DNA from 3 places in the Cytobacillus sp. FSL R5-0569 genome. Region 2 is predicted to be linked to each of the others. Evidence: riboswitches for the same ligand, from Rfam matches in the RefSeq annotation. Region 2 holds a riboswitch; each other region holds the start of a gene.
The links. Region 2 has a riboswitch for lysine ahead of MKX78_RS19410 (Na+/H+ antiporter NhaC family protein). Riboswitches for the same ligand answer to the same signal wherever they lie in the genome.

Region 1 (2,274 bases), 410 kb from region 2:
GGTCTTTAATCCCTAGTACAGATACCCTTGTAATATCATCTTCAAAAGCAACCCCTCTAACAACTAAGTTCTCTTCCATTTCCGCAACCTCCTCTATAATTGTACCTTCTTCTCGTTCCATACTAGAACGTACTTCAAGCTTTACATTGTAATTTTTTGCAAACTCAACTGCTCTTGGATGTAGAACGCCTGCACCAAGATTAGCTAATTCAAGCATTTCATCGTATGAGATAGATGGAAGCTTTCTTGCATTTTTTATATAGCGTGGATCAGTTGTGAATACACCTGTTACATCGGTGTATATATCACATTTGTCCGCTTTTAATACTGCTGCAAGAGCTACGGCTGTTGTATCAGAGCCACCCCGACCTAATGTCGTTATTTGGCCAGTCTCACTTAAACCTTGAAAACCCGCTACGATAACAATTCTCCCTTTCTTTAACTCTTGTGAAACAGGTTTTGTGTCAATATCAGTGATTCTTGCGTCACCATGTACTGATTCCGTTTTAATCCCTGCTTGCCAGCCCGTATAGGAAGTTGCCTCATAACCTTTTGAATTTAGTGCAATTGTTAATAAAGAGATCGTAACTTGCTCACCTGTAGATAACAACATATCCATTTCTCTCTTACTCGGAGCGGGTGATAATTCTTTTGCCATACCAACTAATTGATCAGTCGTTTTGCCCATAGCCGACACAACAACAACGATATCATTACCATTATTTTTTTCTTCAATGACACGGTTGGCTACATTTTGAATATGATCAACCGAGCCTACGGAGGTTCCACCAAATTTTTGTACAATTAAGCCCACTTTTCTCCCCTACTTTCAAGTCATTCGTTTTTATTCCCTGCCGCCTGTATGTACAACCAACACATTTCTACCCATATTCGGCATAAAAAAAAGCAATGAGATGAAACCCATCCCATTGCTGTGTAGTCAAACGTATGAACAATCTACGTACACACAGTGAGATAGCCCTCCAAGACAGATAGTCTTGACAATCCTGCATTTATTCAATGCAGAACCAGCGAAGAAAATATTGAGTCTTTCTTCACTTCGGCGAATATTCCCTTTCAAAGTCCTTCAAACGAAGCTCAATCTTCTAAGGAACTTTTACTAATGAAACTCGCACCTCTACCTTCACTTTCAAGTTAAAAAGTGATTTGATATAAAGTTAAAAACACTATACCATATTTGTTTTTTTCAGACAATGTCTATTCATGTAACTTTTCATAAAGTTCTTGTGCAACTTTTAATGGTAAGCCAGATTCCCTAAGGTCTTCTACACTAGCTGATTTCATTTTTTTTACAGAACCAAAATCTTTTAATAACTGCTTTTTTCTTTTTTCCCCAATACCATCAATTTCATCAAGAAGTGACTGAAATGCACTCTTTCCACGAACTTGTCTATGAAATGTAATCGCAAATCGATGCACTTCATCTTGAATACGTTGTAATAAATAAAATTCCTGGCTATTTCGAGCGAGGGGAATGATCATTAATGGATTTCCATAAAGAAGTTGAGATGTTTTATGCTTATCATCTTTGACTAATCCTGCTAGTGGAATATCTAAACCGAGTTCATTCTCAAGCACATCTCGAACGACTTCAACATGTCCTTTTCCACCATCAATGATAATTAAATCAGGTAGGGGTAGCCCTTCTTTTAAAACCCGGCTATATCTCCGTCTCGTCACTTCCCTCATAGATTCATAATCATCTGGTCCTTTAACTGACTTAATCTTATATTTCCGATACTCCCTTTTTGCAGGCTTACCATCGATAAAGACAATCATTGCTGAGACAGCATCGGTACCCTGGATATTGGAGTTATCAAAAGCTTCAATGCGATAGGGTGTGTAAATTCCTAGCTCCTCACCTAAGCTTTCTATTGCATTCACCGTTCTTTTCTCATCACGTTCAATAAGCGAGAATTTTTCTTTTAAAGCAATCTTTGCATTTTTATAGGCAAGTTTCACTAGTTCTTTTTTTCTCCCTCTTTGAGGAATAAATATTTTTACATCCAAAAGCTGCTCAGCCATCGTCAAATCAACAGAGTCTGGCAAGTAAATTTCCTTTGGTTTAAAATGATTAGCTTGTTCATAAAAACGGCCGAGATAGGTGAGCATCTCTTCTTCAGGCTCATTATAGATTGGAAACATAGATACATCTCTTTCAATAAGTTTCCCTTGCCTAATAAAAAATACTTGTACACACATCCAACCCTTATCAACCGCATAAGCAAACACATCTCGGTCAGTAAAATCCGT
Region 2 (2,274 bases):
GGAAATTCTAGAAATATTAGGAATTGAATATGAGGGATTAGCTCCAAAACAACTCGGTTTATTTTAACTAATGAGTACACCGAATCTCTACCTATAACATAAATTGTTAAAGGGAAGGGGGGACGGTCATGGTTGAATTAAAGCCTGTTATTTTGGATGGTCATACGTTTATGACTGTATCCGTGGAGCTGCCAAAAACTAATTTGTTAGTCGTATCAAATGATAAAGGATATATCATGTGTGGTGCATTAGACGTTGCGTTATTAAATGAAAAATTAAAAGATCGCCATGTCATTGCTGGTAGAGCAGTAGGGGTAAAAACGATTCAACAGCTAATAGATGCACCACTTGAATCAGTCACTTTTGCTGCAGAGGAATTAGGCATTAAAAAAGGGATGATCGGTAGAGAAGCGCTATTAAGAATGGTATAGGTTATAGTATCCTACTATATCTTAAAAATAATAAATTTATGAATATTTTAGGTTTTGATAGAGTTTTGCATAAATAATTATATTTTGATATAATGTATAACAATTGAATAATGCCTTATCAATCCGATGGGGTAGAGGCGCAAATCATCATTAGTAATCAATGTGAGGATGACAACAGTGAACTTTGATAAAAGGGAGATTTGCCGAAGCAAATAGGTACGTCAATATTTATTTGTTGGGGTTGCTCTTAATAGGAGTAACACTGTCATTATGGAGGTATATTAACCATAATGGGGAGCTACAGTCGTGATGGAGAATAACGTTACTTCTTGAAGGGTAATGATAGAATCTCTATCGTTACTCTTTTTTTATTATCAATTAAGGATCAAAGAAAAGTGGAGGATACCTTTCTCTGATCGTTAATTGATATGAGACGCATTCGTTCATGTCTATAGCTCCTATACTAATAGGAGGTCTTTTTATGACAGGTACATTTATTTCTGTGCTGCCACCTTTGGTAGCGATGCTTTTGGTTATACTAACAAAAAGGGTGATTCTCTCCCTTGGTTTAGGGGCGTTAACAGCAGCTATCATAATTGGAGGATATCAACCGCTAGATACGCTACAAATATTTTTCTCGTCGTTTATAGCACTTTTTATAACAGATGAAGGGTTAAATACTTGGAATATATTCATTCTATTATTCTTACTTATTCTTGGTAGCATTACTGCATTTATTTCACTATCGGGTGGTAGTCGTGCCTTTGGTGAATGGGCAATGAAGCGTGTGAAAACGAGAGTGGGTGCACAGTTATTAACCGTAGTTTTAGGTATGATTTTGTTTATAGATGATTATTTTAATGCGCTAACAGTTGGACAGGTATCTCGACCTGTTACCGATCGACAAAAAGTATCACGTGTAAAGCTTGCTTATTTAATTGATTCAACATCCGCACCTTTATGTGTTATTTCGCCTATATCAAGTTGGGGAGCATCAATTATCGCCTTAATTGGCTCGATTTTAGTGTCTCATAAAATAACTGATTATAGTGCTTTCTCTGCTTTCATGCAAATCATTCCGTTAAATTTTTATGTGTGGGCGGCAATCATAATGGTGTTTATCATTGTTGTTGGGCAAATTGACTTTGGTCCGATGAAGAAACATGAGAAACAAGCTATTGAACAAGGAATTCTATTTGATAAGAAGAAACAGTTGAAAGACGAAGTTCAAGAAGAATTACCTATTAGTACGAAAGGGACTGTTGGTCATCTTGTTTGGCCAATCATTGTTTTATTTATTGGAACAGTGAGTATGATGGCTTGGACAGGCATTAATGGTGCAGAGGGGAATGTGTCGTTAGTATCCTTATTAGAAAACACAGATGTGGCCTTATCATTAATTGTCGGAGGATTATTGAGTTTAGCTGTTGCTTACGTACAATTTGCTCAAGTATTAAAGAAAGATGATAAACTAACGAGTAATTTTTATTTGAAAGCTACATGGGTTGGGATGAAATCTATGTTTGGATCAGTATTGATCTTAATTTTTGCCTGGTTACTCGGAGATTTGATTAGTCAACTAGGTACAGGGGAGTACTTGGCTAGCGTTATTAATCAATCGAATCTGAGTCATGATTTTATCCCTGTTATCCTATTTATTATTGCGGCACTTATGGCATTTAGTACAGGTACATCTTGGGGATCATTTGGCATTCTTCTTCCAATAGCTGGTGATATTGCTGTAGCTACAGATATATCCTTGCTGATTCCTGCAATGGCAGCTGTACTTGGAGGTGCAGTATTCGGAGATCATGCTTCACCGATTTCTGATACTTCTATTTTA
Region 3 (2,274 bases), 730 kb from region 2:
GCAGCAATTGAATCAGCAAGAGCCGGAGAGCATGGGCGAGGGTTTGCGGTCGTTGCAGATGAAGTAAGGAAGTTAGCTGAGCAAAGTGCTGAAATCACGGTGGCGATCTCTGAAGTGACGAATACTCTTTTCACTCAGTCTCTTGAAGCACGTAAAAGCTCTCTTGAAGGGGAAGGTGCTGTAAAGCAGGGACAAGCACTTCTAACAGAGATATCTGCCTTTTTCAACGAGATACAAACATCATTACAAGAAAACAACTTAGAGTTAGTGAGAGGTGTCAATGAAGTTTCCGCTGCCACAGAAAAATTTGAACAAATTCAAGAGCAGATTGAAAATATGGCAAATATATCAGAGGAGAACGCCGCAGCTACAGAGGAAATCGTTGCTATCATAGAAGATGAACATGAGATGGTGTCAAACGTAAATCATTCGGTAGCGGATATTAATCGTTTGAGCATACAGTTAAAAGAGTTAGCTTCAAGCCAACAAGCTTAACATTGGTAATTATGCTCTAATCAAAAGGTTGTGCGAAAAAAGGACCAATTTTCCATAGAGTTTATATTGACAGACGCTATTAAACTATTGTAGCCTAATAGATATCAAATTGAATAAACCTCACTTTTTCTGGTGGGGTAGAGGCGCGGTATTTAACAGTCTTTAGTAGAGTGATAAGGCATGATGAGACTAAAGAGAAGGAAATATCGCCGAAATGTGCTATACCCGTTTGTATAGCATGTTGGGTCTGCAGTGAATAATTGCAGGACTGTCTTAATAAATTTACCCGATTTATTAAGGTGCACTATCTCTAAAATGGGAAAAGTAGAGGATTTAGGCGGAAGAATAACAAGGACCTGAGTTCATCTCAGGTCTTTTTTTGTTATTCTTTTTCTTAATTCGGAATAGTTTAATTAGTAGAAAAATATATTAGGGGGAATAGAGATGAAAAAGAGATTTGCTTTACTAGCTATGGCTTTAGTACTGAGTATGTTTCTAGCTGCTTGTGGTTCAAATGATGAGGCTGAAGGAAGCACAGGTTCAGGTGGAGAAGATAAAGACGTTTTTCGCGTAGGACTAGAGGCGGGTTATGCGCCATTTAACTGGACGCAAATGGATGATAGCAATGGCGCAGTAGCAATTGAAGGTAATTCAGAGTTTGCAGGCGGTTACGATGTTGAGATTGCGAAGAAGATAGCAGAAGGTTTAGGAAAAGAGTTAGTAATTGTGAAAACAAAATGGGATGGATTAGTACCATCATTAAGTTCAGATAAAATTGACGCTATTATTGCTGGTATGTCACCAACAGCAGAACGAAAAGAAACGATTGATTTTTCCGATAACTATTACGAATCTGATTTAGTCATGGTAGTGAAAAAAGGTGGCGATTACGAAAATGCCACATCCATTCAAGACTTCAGTGGGGCAAAGGTTACTGCCCAATTAAATACATTTCATTATTCAGTAATTGATCAAATTGACGGCGTACAACAGCAAACAGCTATGGAGAGCTTCCCTGCTATGCGTGTTGCATTAGAGTCTGGAATTATTGACGGCTATGTTTCTGAACGTCCGGAAGGTGTAAGTGCTTCAGCTGCTAATGATAACTTTGCGATGGTTGAATTTACTGAAGGATTTGAGACAAGTGAAGAAGATACTGCCATTGCAGTAGGGGTGAAAAAAGGTAGCGAATTAACAGATAAAATCAATGAAATCCTTGCAGATATTTCTGAAGAAGAGCAAAAAGAATTAATGGATGCTGCTATTGAGAATCAGCCAGCGGCAGAATAACTAAATGAGCCGGCTGCATGAGATGTAGCCGGTTTTATATCGAGAAGAAGGTTAGGAGAGACATGAGAAATAAACAACTAGGGTAGCGCATCCTCTCCGTCGTATTAAACCTTTGAAGCGCAAATCCTTAGCAGATTGATTGGTAATGGCCAATCATGATGAGAGAAAAGGAGATCATTGTTATGAGTATAGAATGGATTATTCGCATCGTTGTCGAATATTGGCCAATGTTTTTACGAGGCGCCGGTGTGACATTAGTCATTGCCTTAATTGGTACCGTTTTCGGTGCCCTAATTGGTTTGTTGTCAGGCATTCTTCGAACAATACCAATACCTGAGAATGGTCCTAAACGGTTGTTATTAAAAATAGTGAATTTCTTGTTATCTGCTTATATTGAATTCTTTAGAGGCACACCAATGATTGTACAGGCAATGGTTATTTTTTACGGGGCAGCAATGGCCTTTGGCTATCAAATGGATCCGCTCATTG

Region 1: it holds a riboswitch for lysine, as region 2 does, so the genes downstream of both, MKX78_RS17355 (aspartate kinase) here and MKX78_RS19410 (Na+/H+ antiporter NhaC family protein) in region 2, are expected to answer to the same signal.
Region 3: it holds a riboswitch for lysine, as region 2 does, so the genes downstream of both, MKX78_RS23140 (transporter substrate-binding domain-containing protein) here and MKX78_RS19410 (Na+/H+ antiporter NhaC family protein) in region 2, are expected to answer to the same signal.

Annotation. Positions count from the first base shown of each region.
Region 1 covers NZ_JBBOWW010000001.1:3,426,917-3,429,190, forward strand. The annotation lists gene MKX78_RS17355 (aspartate kinase) at 1-814, opposite strand, end outside; lysine riboswitch at 969-1,149, opposite strand; gene uvrC (excinuclease ABC subunit UvrC) at 1,219-2,274, opposite strand, start outside.
Region 2 covers NZ_JBBOWW010000001.1:3,833,406-3,835,679, reverse strand. The annotation lists gene MKX78_RS19420 (DUF72 domain-containing protein) at 1-67, shown strand, start outside; gene MKX78_RS19415 (YunC family protein) at 129-431, shown strand; lysine riboswitch at 556-740, shown strand; gene MKX78_RS19410 (Na+/H+ antiporter NhaC family protein) at 913-2,274, shown strand, end outside.
Region 3 covers NZ_JBBOWW010000001.1:4,568,308-4,570,581, reverse strand. The annotation lists gene MKX78_RS23145 (methyl-accepting chemotaxis protein) at 1-495, shown strand, start outside; lysine riboswitch at 626-810, shown strand; gene MKX78_RS23140 (transporter substrate-binding domain-containing protein) at 940-1,785, shown strand; gene MKX78_RS23135 (amino acid ABC transporter permease) at 1,968-2,274, shown strand, end outside.